4 regions of the Enterobacter sp. CFEC122 genome follow, and region 4 is predicted to be linked to each of the others. Evidence: predicted binding sites of a transcription regulator. Region 4 holds the regulator's gene; each other region holds the start of a gene.

Region 1 (5,183 bases), on a different contig from region 4:
TGCCCCCAGAACCGGCAGCCAGGCTTTTTGTGCAATACCGCCCAGCCCTACTACGCCAATGCGTAATTTTTTCACCGTCAGTCTCCCAAATGTGCCAGCAGGGCATCCAGACGCTGTTTCAGCCCGGCGACCTCGTCTTCCAGCGCCTCTACGCGGGCAACCAAATCATCATCTACGGCCGTTATGTCAGTTGCGCTGGATTTAACTGAACTATCAACGTCACCGCTGAACAGGTGCATATAGCGGCTTTCACGCTTGCCCGGCTCGCGCGCCAGACGCACCACGTAAGGACCGTCTTCACGCGCGGCCAGCCCTTCGAGGGTCTGCTCGACCTCCTGCATATCGCTGAACTCATGCATACGGGAAGCGCGCGTGCGCAGTTCTCCCGGCGTCTGCGCTCCGCGCAGCAACAGCGTGGTGATGACCGCCACTTCCGCACTGCTCAGCTTCAGGTCACCAAATTCGGAGTTACAGAAGCGCTGTTCGTATTTGGTCACGCGGTTGCCGAAGCCGCTGACGGTGCGCAGATAGTGGCGTTTGACCAGCGCATCCAGCACGTCCTGAACCTCATGCTCGCTGAGGTTCATCACCGGCTCGCGGTTGGTTTTCTGGTTGCAGGCCATGGTCACGGCGTTGACGGAGAGCGGATACTGCTCCGGCGTGGTGACCTGTTTTTCGAGTAAGCACCCAATCACGCGCGCTTCTGTACCGTTTAGCTGATACTTCATCTTTTCTCCTTAACGACCTGCAGTCCAGTCCCGGGTGGTTAATGCCGTCAGAACGTGGTCGCGCCACTCTCCGTCTATCAGCAGATAGTCTTTGGCGTAACCCTCTTTTTCGAACCCTAAACGCGCCAGCAGATTTCCGCTGCGCTGGTTATGCGGCATATAGTTCGCCATAATGCGATGAATGTGCTGGGTGCGTTGCATATAGCGGATCGCTACCGTCAGCGCCTCGTACATCAGCCCCTGCCCCTGCCACTTCTGGCCGATGGAGTAGCCCAGGTAGCAGGCGTGAAACGATCCCCGCACCACGTTTGAAAAATTGGCGATCCCGATAATCTCTTTCTCTTCAGGATCCAGCAGCGCGAAATAAAACGCGCTGCCCTGCTTGTGAAATTCCGTAATCATGCTGAGGCGCGCCTGCCAGCCGGAAGGGTAACAATGGCTCTCATCCCGAACGGGTTCCCAGGGTTTTAAAAACTGGCGATTCTCGGCGTAATAATCCGCCAGACGCCAGGCATCACGCTCATGCACCAGACGAACGACCAGCCTGTCCGTTGTCAGACGCACTTTTGGCACATTACTGCGATAGCCAAACATCGATACCACTCCTTCCCGTCACTTCAGCTTGCCCATTAGCTTTACTATACCTGCGCCTGCGCCGTCTGTGAAAACAGTGACATACCATTTTCACCTCTTTTCACATTTTTCGATGAGAACTCTCTATCAAAGCACCCTTTTGATAAAAAAATATTGTCACGTGCAGGGGTGGGAAAAAACGCGGCGACACCGCAGAATGTTAGCGTGCTCACCATCTTATTTTCCCTGGAGGGAAAATGTCCCGCGTATCACAGGCCAGGAGCCTGGGTAAATATTTCCTGCTCGTCGATAACATGCTGGTCGTGCTCGGCTTTTTTGTCGTTTTTCCGCTTATTTCGATCCGCTTTGTCGATCAGATGGGCTGGGCGGCATTAATGGTCGGCATTGCCCTGGGGCTACGCCAGTTTGTCCAGCAGGGCCTGGGCGTCTTTGGCGGGGCTATCGCCGACCGCTTTGGCGCGAAACCGATGATCGTCACCGGTATGCTGCTGCGCGCGGCAGGGTTTGCCACGATGGCGGTCGCCCAGGAGCCCTGGCTACTCTGGTTCTCCTGTTTCCTCTCCGGTATCGGGGGCACGCTGTTCGATCCGCCCCGCACCGCGCTGGTGGTAAAGCTGATTCGCCCGCAGCACCGCGGCCGTTTCTTCTCGATTCTGATGATGCAGGACAGCGCCGGGGCGGTTATCGGCGCCCTGCTGGGAAGCTGGCTGCTGCAGTATGATTTCCGTCTGGTCTGCGCGGCTGGGGCGGTGCTCTTTATGCTGTGCGCGCTGTTTAATGGCCTGTTCCTGCCGGCGTGGAAACTGTCAACGGTGAAAGCGCCGGTTCGGGAAGGGCTGGGCCGCGTCCTGCGCGACAGACGTTTTGTCACCTATGTGTTGACCCTGACGGGATATTACATGCTGGCCGTGCAGGTCATGCTGATGCTGCCGATCATGGTTAACGACATTGCAGGTACCCCTGCAGCGGTGAAATGGATGTACGCCATCGAAGCCTGCCTGTCGTTAACGCTCCTCTATCCGATTGCCCGCTGGAGCGAGCGGCGTTTTCGCCTGGAGCATCGCCTGATGGCCGGACTGTTCCTGATGACGCTGAGCATGATGCCGATCGGCCTGGTGAACACGCTCCAGCAGCTGTTTACGCTGATTTGCACGTTCTATATTGGCTCGATCATCGCCGAGCCTGCCCGCGAAACGCTGAGCGCCTCGCTTGCGGATGCGCGTGCACGCGGCAGCTATATGGGGTTCAGCCGACTGGGGCTGGCGCTTGGCGGGGCATTAGGTTACGCCGGCGGCGGCTGGTTGTTTGATGCTGGCAAAGCGTTAAATCAACCTGAACTTCCGTGGATGATGCTGGGCGTGGTGGGCTTTATGACGCTACTCGCCCTGTGGTGGCAGTTCAGCCAGAAACGCAGCGCAAGCGGCATGCTCGAGCCCGGCGCGTAGCCTTTCCCTCGGGCGGGAGCCCTTCCCGCCCCACTTCTCAGTTTTTTCTGCTGGTTTCTGCCCATTCACGCTGACATACTGGCGTAACAGGACAGAAGCGCCGATTTTTCGTTGAGGAACACTATGAAGAAAATTGTCTTAGCCGCGGCATTGATTGTCAGCGGCCTGCTGGTTGGCTGTAACCAGCTCACGCAATACACCGTCAGTGAACAGGAAATTAATCAGGCGCTGGAAAAACATAACAATTTCTCGAAAGACATTGGCGTACCGGGTCTTGCCGATGCGCATATCGTGCTCACAAACCTCACCAGTCAAATCGGACGTGAAGAGCCAAACAAAGTCACCCTGGCCGGTGATGCGGACCTCGATATGTCCTCCCTCTTTGGCAATCAGAAAGCCAACATCAAGCTCAAGCTGAAGGCACTGCCTGTTTTCAACAAAGAGAAAGGGGCGATTTTCCTGCAGGAGATGGAAGTGGTCGACGCGAAGGTGTCTCCGGACAAGATGGCGCCGGTTCTGCAAACCCTGATGCCCTATCTGAATCAGTCGCTGCGGAATTACTTTAACCAGCAGCCCGCGTACGTCTTAAGTGAAGACAAAAGCAAGGGTGAAGCTCTGGCGAAAAAATATGCAAAAGGCATAGAGGTGAAACCGGGCGAAATTATCATTCCTTTCACCGATTAACCTGAAGGGCGCTGCGGCGCCCTTTTTTTTCACGGAAAAGTGTGCAAACGAAAACGTTTCCGCTTATGATTTGTGTCCGGCAAAAACAGCCATCCTTATGACTGATTCCTGACAAGCCGGAGCTTCCATGACTGCACAACCCCAGGTTCTTAAAATCCGCCGCCCTGACGACTGGCATATCCATCTGCGTGATGGCGATATGCTGAAAACCGTCGTGCCTTATACCAGCGAAATTTATGGCCGCGCGATTGTCATGCCTAACCTGGTGCCACCAGTCACCACCGTCGATGCCGCGATAGCCTATCGCCAGCGCATTCTCGACGCCGTTCCTGCGGGACACGATTTTACCCCGTTGATGACCTGCTATCTGACCGATTCACTGGATCCGAACGAAGTGGAGCGCGGGTTTAACGAAGGCGTCTTTACGGCAGCGAAACTCTACCCGGCGAATGCCACCACCAACTCCAGCCACGGCGTCACCAGCATTGATGCCATTATGCCGGTGCTGGAACGCATGCAGAAACTGGGTATGCCGCTGCTGGTTCACGGCGAAGTAACGCATGCCGAAATTGACATTTTCGACCGCGAAGCCCGTTTTATCGAGACCGTGATGGAGCCTTTGCGCCAGCGCCTGCCGGCGCTGAAGGTGGTCTTCGAGCATATCACCACCAAAGACGCGGCAGAGTACGTGCGTGACGGCAACGATCTTATCGCCGCCACCATTACGCCACAGCACCTGATGTTTAACCGTAACCACATGCTGGTGGGCGGGGTGCGCCCTCACCTCTACTGCCTGCCTATTCTTAAGCGCAACATCCACCAGCAGGCGCTGCGCGAGCTGGTCGCCAGCGGGTTCTCCCGCGCGTTCCTCGGTACCGATTCCGCGCCTCACGCCCGCCATCGTAAAGAGGCGAGCTGCGGCTGCGCGGGCTGCTTCAACGCCCCAACGGCGCTTGCCAGCTACGCAACCGTGTTTGAAGAGATGAACGCGCTGGAACATTTCGAAGCATTCTGCTCCCTTAACGGCCCGCGCTTCTACGGCCTGCCGGTCAACGACACCTTCATCGAACTGGAGCGTAAAGCGAGCCACGTTGAGGAGTCCATTGCCCTGACGGACGACACGCTGATCCCCTTCCTGGCGGGTGAAACCGTAAGCTGGACGGTAAAACGTTAAAAAATCAGTGCCCCTTGTTGTCAAACTGATAATATAACTGTATAAATAACCAGTATATTACACAGGGGGCATTTATGCGTATTGAAGTCACCATAGCCAAAACTACCGTTCTGCCTGCCGGCGCGCTTGATGCACTGGCAGGCGAATTATCCCGTCGTATTAACAACACCTTTCCCGACAACGCGGGTGCCGTCACGGTGCGTTACGCCGCGGCGAACAACCTCTCCGTCATTGGCGCCGCAAAAGAAGATAAAGATCGCATCAGCGAAATCCTCCAGGAAACGTGGGAAAGCGCTGACGACTGGTTCATCACGGATTAACACTGCTCCCTCATTGTGTTTTTTTGCCGGGTCGCCCCGGCTTTTTTTTGCCTCATAATCCTGTAAGTTCAAAATAATTCGGCATCTTCTTTAAAAATCGTGAACGAGATGGTGTTTTATTGTTCGAACAATCCTAAAAAGCAGAAAAATGTGTTGCCACCTGTTTATTTTTCCCTTCGGAACCCTTATTACTTGGTATACTGAAGTTGCTTTCAGAAAAACATGCATTGAACCTCAA
Region 2 (5,183 bases), on a different contig from region 4:
AACCACGGCGCGGCGCGCAGCAGCCATTTTTGTGAGGTGGCAGACATGGTCCCTCCTTAGCTCTGTGCGGCTTTGCGTGGAATAAATTCGTTTGCCACGGCTTCGCCCTGCAGCTGGAGCTGCTGCGGCTGCGGAACCTCCGGAATGGCGACATCAAGATGCGGAAACAGCAGCTCGCCGACCTTGTACGCCTCTTCCAGGTGCGGATAACCGGAGAGAATAAAGCTGTCGATACCCAGTTCGGCGTATTCATTGATGCGCGCGGCCACGGTCGGGCCGTCGCCGACCAGCGCCGTACCCGCACCGCCGCGCACCAGACCGACGCCCGCCCACAGGTTCGGGCTGATCTCCAGATTCTCGCGCTTGCCGTTGTGCAGGGACGCCATCCGGTGCTGCCCGACGGAGTCGGTTTTGGCAAACGCGGCCTGCGCTTTGGCGATGGTCTCATCGTCCAGATGAGAAATCAGACGGTCCGCCGCCCGCCAGGCCTCATCATTGGTTTCACGCACAATCACGTGCAGGCGAATACCGAAGCGCACCTTGCGGCCATGGGCGGCCGCTTTCGCGCGGACCTGAGCGATTTTTTCTTTCACCAGCTCAGGCGGTTCGCCCCAGGTCAGATAGAGGTCGACCTGCTCCGCCGCCAGATCCTGGGCTACATCCGACGACCCGCCAAAATAGAGCGGCGGGCGCGGCTGCTGCACCGGCGGGAAGTAGAGCTTCGCGTCGCGAACGTGAATATGCTTGCCTTCAAAGGTGACGGTTTCCCCTTCCAGCAGGCGTCGCCAGACGCGGGTGAATTCGGCGGAGGCCTCATAGCGTTCGGTATGGTCGAGGAACACGCCGTCGCCCGCCAGCTCCTGTGGATCGCTGCCCGTTACCAGGTTAAACAGGGCGCGGCCGTTGGACAGCCTGTCCAGCGTGGCCGCCTGACGTGCCGCCACGGTAGGGGAGACGACGCTCGGGCGTAACGCGACAAGGAACTTCAGGCGCTGTGTAACCGGGATCATCGACGCGGCGACCAGCCAGGCATCTTCACAAGATCGTCCGGTCGGGATCAGCACCCCGGTGAAACCGATTCGGTCCGCCGCCTGTGCAATCTGCTGCAGGTAGCCATGGTCAACCGGGCGTGAACCCTCTTCTGTACCAAGATAGTGTCCATCACCGTGGGTGGGTAAAAACCAGAAAAGATTCAGACTCATGATTTAGCTCCGTCTTTGCCTGCGGGTTGCCAGATGCGTTCGCGAATAGTGACCTGTTTTGGAACCAGGCGGTTTTGATAGAAGAGGTCAGCCGTTTGTTGCTGAAGTGCGGCGACGTGTGCGTCCACCGGCGTAATGGTGGTCGGCGGACGGTGGTTGAGATAGCTCGCGATCACCGGCTCAGGTAAGCCCATGGTTTTCGCCAGCAGGGCAATGCTCTCCTGACGCTGGCTCTGTGTCAGGGCATCGGCCTGGGTAAAGGTATCCAGCACGCCCTGAAGAAACGCGCCGTTCTTTTCAGCGTAAGGGCGCGCGGCCAGGTAGAACGAACCGGTCTGCTTCAGCGTGGTACCGTCTTTCAGCACGCGAACGCCACCCTGCAGCAATGCGGCGGAGTAGTACGGGTCCCAGATGGCCCAGGCATCAACGTTCTTCTGCTGGAACGCGGCGCGCGCGTCAGCGGGGGTAAGGTAGACGGGCTGAATGTCGGTGAACTTAAGCCCGGCCTCTTGCAGAGCGCGCAGCAGCAGGTTGTGCGAGCTGGAGCCCTTCTGGAAAGCGACCTTATGGCCTTTAAGATCGGCGACGCTTTTAATGTCGCTGTTTTCAGGCACCAGAATGACTTCGGCCTTAGGCTTTGGCGGCTCAACGCCAACGTAGATGAGGTCCGCTCCCGCGGCCTGGGCGAATATAGGTGGGATATCGCCCGTGCTGCCGAGATCGATACTGCCCACGTTCAGGGCCTCCAGCATCTGCGGGCCGGCCGGGAACTCCACCCAGGAGAATTTGGTGTCCGGGAAGCGTTTTTCCAGAAGCTGGTGGCTTTTTGCCAGCACCATGCTGACGCTGCCTTTCTGATACCCGATGCGTAAACTTTCCGGAGCCGTTTCTGCGGCATGGGCCAGCGAGGTAAGCGCCATCAAACCGGCCAGTCCGATGCGGGTTAACGTTTTAAACATGTGCGACTCCTTGAGGCTGACCAAACGCCGGGGCCTGGATATCTCTTCGGTGAAGGGCATGCCAGAACGTTTCCAGAGCGTTATCGAGGCGGGTTTGCAGGTTAGGCGTAAAGTGGGGTTTGTGTTGATAGTCGATGACCTGCGAGTCATCGGCGAAAACGCCGTGGAGGATCTCCTGCGCTTTCAACGCGTTCAGCACCGGCTTCAGGGCATAATCCACGGCCAGTAAATGGGCAACCGTACCGCCCGTTGCCAGCGGCAGCACCACCTTGCCGTCCAGCGCACGTTCCGGAAGCAGATCGAGCAGGGTTTTCAGGGCCCCGGAAAAGGAGGCCTTATAGATGGGCGTTGCTACGATCAGGCCGTCCGCGCCGTTAAGTTGCTCAATGAGGGTTTTCAGCGCGGGGCTGTCGAAACGGGCGTAGAGCAAATCTTCAGGTTCGAAGTTATGCAGGTTCCAGTGGCACACTTCCACATCCAGAGCATTCAGTTTTTCACGGGCATATTCCAGCAGGGCGCTGGAGCGCGAAGGGAATCGTGGACTTCCGGCCAGGGTAATGACGCGCATACTTCCTCCTTATAACTAATTGTTTGCTTTTATCTAACATTCATAACAATTTTAAGGAGTGTGACACCGCGCGTTTATTCCACTAAATGATTTATCTGCAATTAAAATGCAAAAAAGTGCATAAGAAATGGACGGGGAGGTAAACGATTGCGTTTTACGCGGGTTTTTTGCCGCAGGTCAATTCCCTTTCGCGACGGGATCGCCCATAATCCCCTCCCGGTTTGCACACCGGGAATCCAGGAGAGTTCATGTACTACCCCTTCGTTCGTAAAGCCCTTTTCCAGCTCGACCCTGAGCGCGCTCATGAATTTACATTCCAGCAATTACGTCGTATTACCGGCACGCCTCTGGCCGCGCTGGTGCGCCAGCATGTGCCGGTAAAACCTGTGCAGTGCATGGGGCTGACTTTTAAAAATCCGCTGGGTCTGGCGGCCGGTCTGGACAAAAATGGCGAGTGCATTGATGCCCTGGGCGCGATGGGCTTTGGCTCCATTGAAATCGGTACCGTCACCCCGCGCCCGCAGCCGGGAAATGACAAACCGCGCCTGTTCCGACTGGTGGAAGCCGAAGGGCTGATCAACCGCATGGGCTTCAACAACCACGGTGTTGATCACCTGGTCGAGAACGTAAAAAAAGCCCACTTTGACGGAATACTGGGCATCAATATCGGCAAAAATAAAGACACGCCGGTCGAGCAGGGTAAAGATGACTATCTGATTTGTATGGAAAAAGTCTATGCCTATGCCGGTTATATTGCGGTGAATATTTCGTCACCCAATACCCCGGGCCTGCGATCCTTACAATATGGTGAAGCGCTGGACGATCTTCTGAGTGCCATTAAAAATAAGCAAAATGAACTCCAGGCGATCCACCACAAATATGTTCCGGTCGCGGTTAAGATCGCCCCGGATCTTTCTGCCGAAGAATTGATCCAGGTTGCCGACAGTTTGGTTCGCCATAATATTGATGGTGTAATTGCGACCAATACCACACTCGATCGTTCCCTCGTGCAGGGAATGAAAAACTGTGACGAAGCGGGTGGGTTAAGTGGCCGTCCGGTGCAATTAAAAAGCACCGAAATTATTCGCGCCCTGTCTGCGGAATTAAATGGCCGCCTGCCGATTATTGGCGTCGGCGGCATTGACTCCGTGATTGCTGCGCGTGAGAAGATGGCGGCGGGTGCGTCCCTGGTGCAAATCTATTCCGGCTTTATTTTTAAAGGGCCGCCGCTGATTAAAGAAATCGTTACGCATATCTAATCTTTTCTCGTAATCAGACAACCGGGGCTTTATTTCCAGCCCTGGTTGTTTTATATTCCGTCACTGTTGCTTATTTAGACATTATAGTCTTTTATTAATGGTGTTATAAACGAAGCGGCAAACAGGACATTTTTAGTACAGGACGTTTCGGGGACGGGAGAGAAACATGCGAATTAAACCTGACGATAACTGGCGCTGGTATTTTTGCGACGAGCATGACCGAATGATGCTCGACTTAGCCAATGGCATGTTGTTTCGCTCTCGTTTTGCCCGCCGAATGTTAACCCCGGACGCTTTTTCCCCGTCAGGCTTTTGCGTTGATGACGCTGCGCTTTATTTCTCCTTTGAGGAAAAATGTCGCGATCTGATGCTCTCGAAAGAGCAGCGCGCCGAGCTGGTATTAAATGCGCTGGTGGCTATCCGTTTCCTGAAGCCGCAAATGCCAAAGAGCTGGCATTTCCTGCCGCACGGCATGAACTGGACCCCGGCAACGGGCGATGCGGCCAGCGTCAACCTGAGCGATACCGCAGAAGAGGTGAGCCTGCTGGTGGTGGAGCCAGGCGAAAATGCCGCGCTCTGCCTGCTGGCCCAGCCTGGCGTGACGATTGCCGGCCGGACGATGCAGCTCGGGGATGCCATTAAGGTCATGAACGACAGGCTGAAGCCCCAGCTTCGCGTGGATGCCTTCAGCCTCGAGCAGGCGGTTTAAGCTTCCAGCTGTACGGACGTTTTCGGTACGCAGCTACAGCACAGAATTGTGCCGTCATTTCCAGTTGCCGACTTTTTCAACGCACTCACTTCGCCATCCACCAGTCTGATACGACAGCATCCGCAAATGCCCGCGCGGCAGGAATAGGGTATGCGGATCCCCGCTTGTTCCAGTTGCTCAAGCAGTACCTGCTGGTTGTTACCCCGGATAACGTTGCCCTGCCAGTGAATATCTACCGCAGAGGCGACGTTCGTCTCAACGTCGACAAGCTCCTCCTCCTGACCCGAGCCGTACACTCTTGCTGGCCCACGGGCAAGAATTTCGACCTCATCGCCGACGCGGATCGCGCCGCTGGAGCGTGGGATCAGGTTCTGGCCGAAATCGACATCGCCATTATCCTGCGCGGTGCGGAATGATTGCAGGGTTTTCAACGGTTCGCCGGAAGGATGCTTCTGGCCTTTCTCCGGGCTCACCGTCGTGAAAATG
Region 3 (5,183 bases), on a different contig from region 4:
AGCTCCAGCGCGCAGTTCAGCGCCGTCTGGCCGCCCATGGTCGGCAGCACCGCGTCCGGGCGCTCTTTTTCGATGATTTTACGCACCACTTCCCAGTGAATCGGCTCAATGTAGGTTGCATCAGCCATTTCCGGGTCGGTCATGATGGTCGCCGGGTTAGAGTTCACCAGGATAACGCGGTAACCCTCTTCACGCAGGGCTTTACACGCCTGCGCGCCGGAGTAGTCGAATTCGCAGGCCTGGCCGATAACGATCGGGCCAGCGCCAAGGATCAGGATGCTTTTTATGTCTGTACGTTTTGGCATTGTCTTCTCGGCTCCTGATTATTTAGCGGTCTTACGGTATTGCTCGATAAGTTCGATGAAGTGATCGAACAGCGGCGCGGCGTCGTGCGGGCCCGGGCTCGCTTCCGGGTGGCCCTGGAAGCTGAATGCTGGCTTATCGGTACGATGAATCCCCTGCAGGGTGCCATCGAACAGCGACTTATGGGTCACGCGCAGGTTAGCCGGCATTGAGGCTTCATCGACGGCAAAGCCGTGGTTCTGCGCGGTGATCATCACCGTGTTGTTATCGATGTCTTTCACCGGGTGGTTACCACCGTGGTGGCCGAACTTCATCTTGACGGTGTTCGCACCGCTCGCCAGCGCCAGCAGCTGATGGCCGAGGCAGATGCCGAATACCGGGATATCGGTTTCCAGGAAGGACTTAATGGCGGCGATGGCGTAATCGCACGGCGCCGGGTCGCCAGGACCGTTGGACAGGAAAATACCGTCCGGATTCATCTTCAACACGTCTTCGGCAGACGTTTGTGCAGGCACCACCGTCAGGCGGCAGCCGCGGTCAACCAGCATGCGCAGGATGTTGCGCTTGGCGCCAAAATCGTAGGCCACCACGTGGAACGGCAGCTCGCTCTCTTTTTTCGCTTCCGGCAGGTCGCCTTCCAGCGTCCAGCTACCCTGAGTCCAGCTGTAGGCTTCAGCGGTAGTCACTTCTTTCGCCAGGTCCATGCCGTTCAGGCCCGGGAAAGCTTTCGCTTTTTCCAGCGCCAGCGTCGCATCGAGGTTATCACCTGCGATGATGCAGCCGTTCTGTGCACCCTTCTCGCGCAGCAGACGCGTTAACTTACGGGTATCGATATCGGCAATCGCCACGATGTTATGGCGCTTCAGGTAAGAAGAGAGATCTTCAGTGTTGCGGAAGTTGCTGGCAATCAGCGGCAGGTCACGAATGACAAGGCCTTGCGCATGTACCTGAGAGGATTCTTCGTCAGCCGCATTGGTGCCGACATTGCCGATATGAGGATAAGTAAGAGTAACGATTTGGCGAGAATAGGAAGGATCAGTGAGGATTTCTTGATAACCGGTCATTGAAGTATTGAAAACGACTTCCCCAACCGCCGAACCCGTTGCCCCTATGGCCCGACCGATAAACTGGGTTCCGTCTTCCAGAACCAATAGCGCTGACTTAATCAAAACACCCTCCAGAGAATATTCACTCACTTTATTTGCATATTAATGCATAACTATGTCATGGATCAATGCAAATGTGTTGCCAGCGGATTTTTGGCAAACGGCGGCATTCTGGAGATTTGGTGGGTAAAAGTCAACTTAAAACCGATATTTTGTTTAGTCTTTTGCGTATCTGGCGAGGCGAGTGAAGCTTAAGCGACAAAAAGATCAGGTAAATCACTGCGGAAAACGCTTGCGCGCCGGGTTTAATGAAAAATGAGTCGACGCAGCATCAAAAAGTGGACCAAGTGGTCAAAATTTACATTTCAGTAACGAGAATCAAGAGGAACAGCTATACTTTCAAGGCTAAATGAACAAAATAATCACGAAACAGATAAAATAAAAGGGCAATAAATTATTGCCCTATGCAATCAAATAATTACGACTGCAATAACCACATCACGATGGGTAATAATGCTTACAAATTGTTGAGATCCAGCACATCTCTCATATCAAAAAGGCCATTTCTCTTCTCTTTCAGCCACAAAGCGGATCGAACGGCACCATTGGCAAACGTCATTCGGCTGGACGCTTTATGCGTAATTTCGACGCGCTCGCCAATATCGGCGAACATCGCGGTATGTTCGCCGACGATGTCACCCGCCCGGACGGTTGCGAAACCAATGGTGCCTGGCACGCGTTCCCCGGTGTGGCCTTCGCGGGCATAGACCGCACAGTCTTTTAAATCTTTATCAAGTGCATGAGCAATCGCTTCGCCCATCGCCAGCGCCGTGCCGGATGGCGCATCAACCTTATAGCGGTGGTGAGCTTCAACAATCTCAATATCGGTGTAGTTGCCCATCACCTTCGCGGCCTTCTCCAGCAGCTTCAGCATGACGTTAACCCCCACGCTAAAGTTTGCGGCGAAGACAATCGCAATCTCTTTGGATGCATCCTGGATAGCCTGCTTGCCCGCATCGTCAAAACCGGTGGTGCCGATCACCATCCCCTTGCCGTGCTGGCGGCAAAATGCCAGATGCGTGAGCGTCCCTTCCGGGCGGGTAAAATCGATGAAGACATCGAAGTCCTCTTTAACCGCCTCCAGGCTGCTTTGTACGGTGACGCCGGTCTTTCCCGCGCCCGCCAGCTCACCAGCATCGGTCCCCAGAAGTGATGAACCGTCACGCTCCAGCGCCGCGCCAAGTGCTACGCCATCCATCTGAAGTGCCGCCTGAATCAGCTGACGGCCCATACGTCCACCCGCGCCCGCAATGGCGACACGGATCTGTGCATCATGCATAGTTATTCTCTTACGTTAAAATGATGTAAACCGTTTTCAGATTAACCAGCCTTTCTGAGCACTGCCAACTGAAAACACCAATAATTAGAATTTAACGTGAAACCGACTTAAATATCAGTAAAAGACATGATTTTGTCGTCACGATAAAGTAACGGGTAAAAAAAAGGCCAGCACAGGAGGTGCTGGCCTTTCATCAGAAAAGGGACTATTCGACTTCGCGGGCGTCGATTCTCAGTTCTTTCGGTACTTCGAAAACAATGTTCTCTTCACGTCCTTCCAGCGGCACCGCTTCGCCGCCGCCCAGCTCCTGCAGGCGGGAAATGACGTTTTGTACCAGAATATCCGGCGCGGACGCCCCGGCCGTCACGCCAACGCAGGCCGCGTCTTTAACCCACGCTTCCTGAATATCCGTGGCATCGTCGATCAGGAACGCCGCCTTCCCCATTCGCTGTGCCAGTTCAGCCAGACGGTTAGAGTTGGAGGAGTTCTTAGAGCCGACCACCAGCACCACGTCCGCCTGTTCAGCCAGCGCGCGCACCGCTTCCTGACGATTGGTGGTGGCGTAGCAAATGTCATCCTTGCGCGGCCCGACGATTTTCGGGAAGCGCTGACGCAGGGCGTCAATCACGTCTGAGGTATCGTCGACGGAGAGCGTCGTCTGGGTCATAAACGACAGGCGCGCTTCGTTTTTCACGTTCAGCGTCAGGACATCTTCCGGCGACTCCACCAGGTACATTCCCCCTTCCGGGTTGCTGTACTGGCCCATGGTGCCTTCAACTTCCGGGTGGCCGGCATGGCCAATCAGGATCGACTCTTCACCACGGCGGCTGGCGCGCGCCACTTCCATATGCACTTTTGTCACTAATGGACAGGTGGCATCGAAGACGGTCAGATCGCGACTTTTCGCTTCGTTACGGACCGCCTGAGAGACGCCGTGCGCGGAGAAAATCAGGATCGCACCGTCAGGCACTTCGCTGATCTGCTCGATAAAGATGGCACCGCGATCGCGCAGGCTGTCGACCACGTAGCGGTTATGCACCACTTCGTGACGCACATAAATCGGCGCGCCGTAAATTTCCAGCGCGTTTTCAACAATGCTGATAGCGCGGTCTACACCGGCGCAAAAGCCGCGCGGGTTAGCCAACAGGATCTGCATCTCAGGCCTCCAGTGCCGGATCGATTTCCAGCACTTCAATATCAAAATGAACGGTACGCCCGGCAAGCGGATGGTTGAAGTCAACGGTAATCGAGTCGCCGTTGATTTCGCGGATCACGCCAGGCATTTCGCTGCCGTCCATAGCGGTAAAGAGCATAATTGCCCCGATCTCCGGTTCACCCGCGTCCATAAACTCACGACGGGAGAAATACTGGATCAGATCCGGGCTTGGCACGCCAAACGCGGCATCCGGCTCCAGCGAAAAGGCTTTTTTCTCACCCTCTTTCAGACCGAGAAGCTGCTGCTCAAGACCTTCAGACAGGGAGGTATCGCCAAGACGAAACAGGGCCGGTTTGCCGTTGTTGCGGGTGGATTCGGCCGTGGAGCCGTCATCCAGCTTCAGCGTAAAGTGAACGAGAACCGCGCTGTTGCTCTGTACGGATTTAGACATGCAAATTGCTCGCTTGTTTTGGGTCACCTGTTGCCCGGTGGCGCTACGCTTACCGGGCCTACGGGAAGCCACAAATTCGGTAGGCCGGGTAAGCGTAGCGCCACCCGGCATTGATGCTTACGCCTGCTCTTTCGCGGCCGGTTTCGGCAAGAAGCCTTCCAGCACGATTAACGCCGCACCGATGCAAATGGCGCTATCAGCGAGGTTAAAGGTCGCGAAGTGCCAGTCGCCGACGTAGAAGTCGATCATATCGACCACAAAGCCGTGCCACAGGCGATCAAACAGGTTGCCCAGCGCGCCGCCAATGATCAGCGCGTAGGCGATGTTATTCAGCTTTTGCGTTGCCTTCGAGCGGTACATCAGCACCGCCAGGATCACGCAGATACCGAGAGCGATACCCGCAAAGAACCAGCGCTGCCAGCCACCGCTGTCGGCAAGGAAACTGAACGCCGCACCGTAGTTGCGCGCGTAGTGCAGGTTAAGCGACGGGAACAGCGGCACCGTCTCCCCCAGAGCAAAGTTCTGGAGGATCAGGAACTTGCTGCCCAGATCGATAATCAGCACCACCACAACCAGCCACAGCCAGCGCAGTCCTGTTGAACAGAGAGTTTTACTCATCAGGCAAACTTACGTTTTTCGCCGTCACCGGCGACGTTGCTTACACAGCGTCCGCAGATGTCTGCGTGTTCCGCCACCTGGCCGATATCGGTAGTGTAATGCCAGCAGCGCGGGCATTTCTCACCGTCGGCTTTGCTCAGCGCGACTTTCAGTCCTTTGAGCAGTTCGCTCTGCTGAGCATCAGCAGAAGCCTCGGCATAATCCGCAACT
Region 4 (5,183 bases):
TCCACCACCTCAAAGTAGGTGTCGTAGTTTTTTGGCCCCACGTGCTCGAACATGCCGACGGAAACGATCCGGTCGAACTGCTCGTTCAGGTCACGGTAGTCCTGCAGCCGGATATCCACATCAAGACCCTGACAGCGCTCCCGCGCCATTTTTTGCTGTTCCGCTGAGATCGTCACGCCGACCACGCTGACGCCGTAGTGCTTCGCCATAAAATACGCCAGCCCGCCCCAGCCGCAGCCGATATCCAGCACGCGCATGCCGGGCTGTAGCTGCAGCTTCTCGCTGATCAGGCGCAGCTTGGCCTGCTGTGCTTCCTCAAGCGTCGACGCGTCTTTCCAGTAGGCGCAGGAATATTGCATGAAAGGGTCCAGCATGCGGCTGAACAGGTCGTTGCCGAGATCGTAATGTTCTTTGCCGACGATCCAGGCGCGTTTTTTACTTTGCAAGTTAAACAGTCGGGCAGAGGCGACACGCAGGGTGTCTTTCAGATTGCGGGGGAGTTGATTTTCCAGACCGGCGCGCAACACGCTGGCAAAAAAGATATCCAGACGTTCGCACTCCCACCAGCCGTCCATATAACTTTCTCCCAGGCCTAACGATCCTTCCCGCAACACGCGTTTAAAAAAGTCGGGATGTTTTACCTGGGGATCGGATGGCGAAGATCCGTTGATAGTGATGCCTGCTCGACCTAACAGTTCACTGACGATCCGGGACCAGTTGTCGTCCGGAACGCTGACTTCTTCTATACACGATGAACTCATAGCTTCTCCATCACCCTGATGTGATCAGAACCTTCAAACAGCGTAGACGCTTTTTTTGGTTTGTGAGAAATCTCACGGTAAATACCGCGAGGCTAGTATCCGACGTAGAACAGAGGAAGGGAGATAACCCTTGCCGAAATGCCTTCCATGGTAAAACGGGAGCACTCCGGCTCCCGTTAACACTTAATATTTATCGTATTTAATCGAACCAAATTTAGTATAGGCCTCAAAATTTGGTGATTCAATAGAAAATTGTTAGCAACCTAATCACTGAAATGTAACATGATTTCTGGCGCAATCAGGCATGCGAAGTTTCCACCTGCGCGCCGTTATCCTGCTCGCGCTGCGCGGACGCCTGCATGCGGTAACCCAATACCGCCAGCGCTACGGTGAACAGCATCACGCTGGTGGTGGTCAACAGCGGCGTGGCAATCAGCGCCGAGACCACCAGACTTGCGAGGAAGCACAGACCCAGCTGCAGGGTATTTTGCAGCGCGGCGGCGCGGCCTGTCGCCTGCGGGAACGGACGTAACGCCTGTGCCACAACGATAGGGTAAATCGCCCCGTTCGCCACGGCCATCACGCAGAAGGGGATCAAAATTTCAGCCAGGCCCGCGCCCGGAATAAACCCGACGGCCCAGGTCCCGATAACGCTCAGGGCATACAGCACCAGCAGCCATGGCAGCATCTGCTGACCTTCCCATTTTTGCAGCGCCGCGCGGCAGCCGTACCCGCCCACCAGGAACGCGATGGTCTGCGGAACATAGCTCAGACCGATGGCCGCCGGGCTGTAGCCCATATCGTGCAGAATAAACGGCGAGCCGGTGAGCCACGCGAAGAAGCTGGCCGAACAGGCGGCATAAATCAGGACATTCCCGCGATACGCTTTGGCGCTCAGCAGGGAGGTGAAGGTAATCGGCGTCGCGTCGGCATGCGCCTCTTTTTTATGCGCGGGCTTAAGGGCAAACGCCGGCAGCATCAGCACCAGCGTGATGGCAAACAGCGTGGCAAAAATGGCCTGCCAGTCAAAGTGCGCGAGGATCCAGCTGCCCAGCAGCGGAGCCAGGGCAGGGGAGAGGCCCACCAGCGGCATAATGGTGGCGAAAATACGGTTTGTGCGGTTAGCCGGGTAGGAGTCGGTCACCAGCGCCTGCCAGGTCACCGCCGCAGCACAGACGCCCACGGCCTGAACGAAGCGCAGCACCAGCAGCCAGGTAGCATCGCGCACCCACAGCATCCCCAGGCAGCCCACGGCAAAAATGGCCAGACCCAGCAGCAGCACCGGTTTACGACCGAAGCGATCCGAGAGCGGTCCCCAGAGCAGCTGGGCGAAAGCAAAACCGGCAAGGAACAGGCTCAGGCTGGCGCTGATGGCCGCGGCAGGGGTTTGCAGGTCTTCCTGCATCGCGGCAAACGCGGGCAGGTACATGTCGGTGGCCAAAAAGCCCAGCACGCTTAAGCCGCCGAGCCAGACTAAAAATCCTTTCCTGGGTTGCATTCTTTTATTCTCCTGAGGAGGCAGGTGTACGTTGGCGCAGAGTGTAGGGAGTGCAAAGCGGCTTGTGAAACGCTAATATTTGGCGTGTGCATTCAAATTTTTTGCAGGCAGAAAATGTGGTCAGATTATTCTCTTGAAGTGGTCGATGCTGTTGCGCGTAACGGCAGCTTTAGCGGTGCAGCGCAGGAGTTGCACCGCGTCCCTTCGGCCATCAGCTACACGGTGCGTCAGCTTGAGGAGTGGCTGGCGGTTCCGCTGTTTGAACGGCGGCATCGCGACGTGGAATTAACGCCCGCCGGAGCATGGTTTTTGAAAGAAGGGCGTTCTGTTATCAAAAAAATGCAGATCACCCGCGAACAGTGTCAGCAGATCGCCAACGGCTGGCGGGGGCATCTCGCCATCGCGGTAGATAACATCGTGAAGCCGGAACGCACCCGGCAGATGATCGTGGATTTCTATCGTCATTTCTCTGACGTCGAGCTACGGGTCTCGCAGGAGGTGTTCAACGGCGTCTGGGATGCGCTGGCGGACGGCAGGGCGGAGATGGCGATTGGCGCGACGCAGGCGATCCCGGTCGGGGGACGTTACGCCTTTCGCGACATGGGGATGCTGAGCTGGAAATGCGTGGTGGCCAGCGATCATCCTCTGGCAGCGATGGAAGGTCCGCTGAGCGACGATACGCTGCGCAACTGGCCGTCGCTGGTGCTGGAGGATACGTCCCGTTCATTGCCCAAGCGTATCACCTGGCTTCTGGATAACCAGCGGCGGGTGGTGGCTCCTGACTGGGAATCATCGGCGACGTGCCTCAGCGCCGGGCTGTGCGTCGCGATGGTGCCCGCTCATTTTGCGCGTCCACGCATCGATACCGGAGAATGGGTTGAACTGACGCTGGAGAATCCGTTCCCGGACGCAGCCTGCTGCCTGACCTGGCAACAAAATGATGTCTCGCCCGCCATGGCCTGGCTGCTGGATTATCTGGGGGACAGCGAAACCCTAAACCGGGAATGGTTACGGGAGCCAGCGTAGCTGGCCCCGTCAAGGGATTAACGACGGTAGTCGCGGAACGGACCGTCCGCAACGGAACGGCGTTCAATCAGGCGCGGGTGAACTTCAATGGACTGCGACTCTTCGCGCTTGTTGACGATTCTGTCCAGCAGCATATTGAAGGCCGTTTCGCCCAGCGAATCTTTTGGCTGGTGAATGGTTGTCAGCGCCGGGGTGAAGAAGCGCGCGTTACGCACGTTGTCATACCCGATCACGGAAATATCCTGCGGTACGCGCAAACCCAGCTCATCGGCGGCGCAGAGCGCGCCCATGGCCATGATGTCACCGCCGCAGAAAACGGCGGTCGGGCGGTGCTGCTGGGAAACGATCTGCTGCATCGCGCGGTAGCCTGATTCCGGCTCAAAGTCGCCCTGCACGATCCAGTTTTCCGGCACGGTGATGAGCGCTTCTTCCATCGCTTTCATAAAACCGGCCAGACGGCCCGCGCCGGTGTTACGCTCCAGCGGACCGGGGATCACGCCAATCTCGCGGTGACCGCGTTCGATCAGGTAACGACCCGCCATGTAACCGCCTTCGAAGGCGTTGTCGATAACGGAGTCGGTGAAGTCCGCGCGCGCTTCACCCCAGTCCATGACCACCATGGGGATATGGCGATACTCTTCCAGCATCGACAGCACGGATTCCGGGTACTCGGAACACATGACCAGCAGGCCATCGACGCGCTTTTGCGCCATCATCGACAGGTAGGCGCGCTGTTTTTCTATGCTGTTCCACGCGTTGCCCAGAATCAGGGTATAGCCTTTCTGGAAGCAGTTCTTCTCTACCGCTTCTATGATCTCGGCAAAATAGGCCGCTTCACTGCTGGTCGCCAGCAATCCAATGGATTTGGTGTGATTAACCTTGAGGCTGCGCGCAACCGCACTTGGCGAATAGTGCAGCTCTTTGATCGCTGCCCAGACGGCGTTGCGCGTCTCTTCCGCCACAAAGCGGGTTTTGTTAATTACATGTGATACGGTTGTAGTGGAAACGTTTGCGCGTTTTGCTACGTCTTTAATTGTTGCCATTAAATGTCACTCCAGACCATATCCTAAACTCCTGAAAAACTTGAAGGTAAACGTTTGCCTTCTCTCACCCTTATCACGCAATCTTGAATTGCGGCACGCCGGGAAAACGACACGGGACGTCAGGAGGGGGTCAATGGCCGGTACGCTAATAAATTTAGCGTGGAATTTTGTCCTATCTTGATGAAAAGGGGAAGAGGTAAAGTGTTTATCAGCCTAAATCTAGGAAGATTTTTGACGTAAATTATGCAAAAATGAGCAGGCTCACTTTTCGTGGGGGGATTAAAAGGAGAAAAATTGATGAGTTCCGATCTGAAGTTTTCGCTGTTCACCACCGTGGTTGTGCTGGCTCTGATTGTCGCGGCGGGTCTGACGGCCGCGCTGCACTGATTTACGCGGAGGGAGAGCCTTCTCCCTCCCGCTCACCTCGATTGTTACTCCTAAGGCAAAAATCTTTTGCCATTTTGTAAACTTCTCATTTTTTGTGATTGATGTCATGCTTTCCGCTTCTTTGTTCTGTGTCACCACATGACACGGCATCCGGAGTTGACGCATGAAAATCAATTTTCCCCTGCTGGCCCTGGCGATTGGCGCTTTTGGGATTGGCACCACTGAATTTTCCCCGATGGGGTTACTGCCCGTTATCGCCCGCGGCGTGGACGTCTCGATCCCTGCGGCCGGCATGTTAATCAGCGCCTACGCCATTGGCGTGATGGTGGGGGCGCCGCTGATGACGCTTCTCCTTTCACACCGCGCGCGCCGCAATGCGCTGATTTTCCTGATGGCGATTTTCACCCTCGGCAACGTGCTTTCGGCCATTTCGCCGGACTACACCACGTTGATGCTTTCGCGTATTCT

What was found. Region 4 encodes PurR, which represses purine synthesis genes. Its sites were predicted from a motif close to CANGCAAACGTTTGCNTG; they were not measured.
Region 1: a site for PurR is predicted at 3,498-3,515, ahead of pyrC (dihydroorotase). Genes of this name have one in related genera too.
Region 2: a site for PurR is predicted at 2,866-2,883, ahead of pyrD (quinone-dependent dihydroorotate dehydrogenase). Genes of this name have one in related genera too.
Region 3: a site for PurR is predicted at 1,691-1,708, ahead of carA (glutamine-hydrolyzing carbamoyl-phosphate synthase small subunit). Genes of this name have one in related genera too.

The regions. Positions count from the first base shown of each region.
Region 1 is NZ_JBRIQR010000050.1:21,135-26,317, forward strand. Features, by position in the region: gene ACVCAM_RS23430 (Gfo/Idh/MocA family protein) at 1-75, opposite strand, end outside; gene ACVCAM_RS23435 (YceH family protein) at 78-728, opposite strand; gene rimJ (ribosomal protein S5-alanine N-acetyltransferase) at 738-1,322, opposite strand; gene mdtH (multidrug efflux MFS transporter MdtH) at 1,559-2,767, shown strand; gene ACVCAM_RS23450 (lipoprotein) at 2,891-3,451, shown strand; gene pyrC (dihydroorotase) at 3,579-4,625, shown strand; gene dinI (DNA damage-inducible protein I) at 4,700-4,945, shown strand.
Region 2 is NZ_JBRIQR010000001.1:276,773-281,955, forward strand. Features, by position in the region: gene ssuC (aliphatic sulfonate ABC transporter permease SsuC) at 1-47, opposite strand, end outside; gene ssuD (FMNH2-dependent alkanesulfonate monooxygenase) at 57-1,202, opposite strand; gene ACVCAM_RS01245 (aliphatic sulfonate ABC transporter substrate-binding protein) at 1,199-2,161, opposite strand; gene ssuE (NADPH-dependent FMN reductase) at 2,154-2,729, opposite strand; gene pyrD (quinone-dependent dihydroorotate dehydrogenase) at 2,978-3,988, shown strand; gene zapC (cell division protein ZapC) at 4,155-4,697, shown strand; gene ACVCAM_RS01265 (YcbX family protein) at 4,694-5,183, opposite strand, start outside.
Region 3 is NZ_JBRIQR010000004.1:161,015-166,197, reverse strand. Features, by position in the region: gene carB (carbamoyl-phosphate synthase large subunit) at 1-305, opposite strand, end outside; gene carA (glutamine-hydrolyzing carbamoyl-phosphate synthase small subunit) at 324-1,472, opposite strand; gene dapB (4-hydroxy-tetrahydrodipicolinate reductase) at 1,927-2,748, opposite strand; gene ispH (4-hydroxy-3-methylbut-2-enyl diphosphate reductase) at 2,954-3,904, opposite strand; gene fkpB (FKBP-type peptidyl-prolyl cis-trans isomerase) at 3,906-4,355, opposite strand; gene lspA (signal peptidase II) at 4,473-4,973, opposite strand; gene ileS (isoleucine--tRNA ligase) at 4,973-5,183, opposite strand, start outside.
Region 4 is NZ_JBRIQR010000011.1:20,449-25,631, reverse strand. Features, by position in the region: gene cfa (cyclopropane fatty acyl phospholipid synthase) at 1-761, opposite strand, end outside; gene punC (purine nucleoside transporter PunC) at 1,060-2,259, opposite strand; gene punR (DNA-binding transcriptional activator PunR) at 2,374-3,285, shown strand; gene purR (HTH-type transcriptional repressor PurR) at 3,303-4,328, opposite strand; gene cydH (cytochrome bd-I oxidase subunit CydH) at 4,626-4,715, shown strand; gene ACVCAM_RS09655 (MFS transporter) at 4,879-5,183, shown strand, end outside.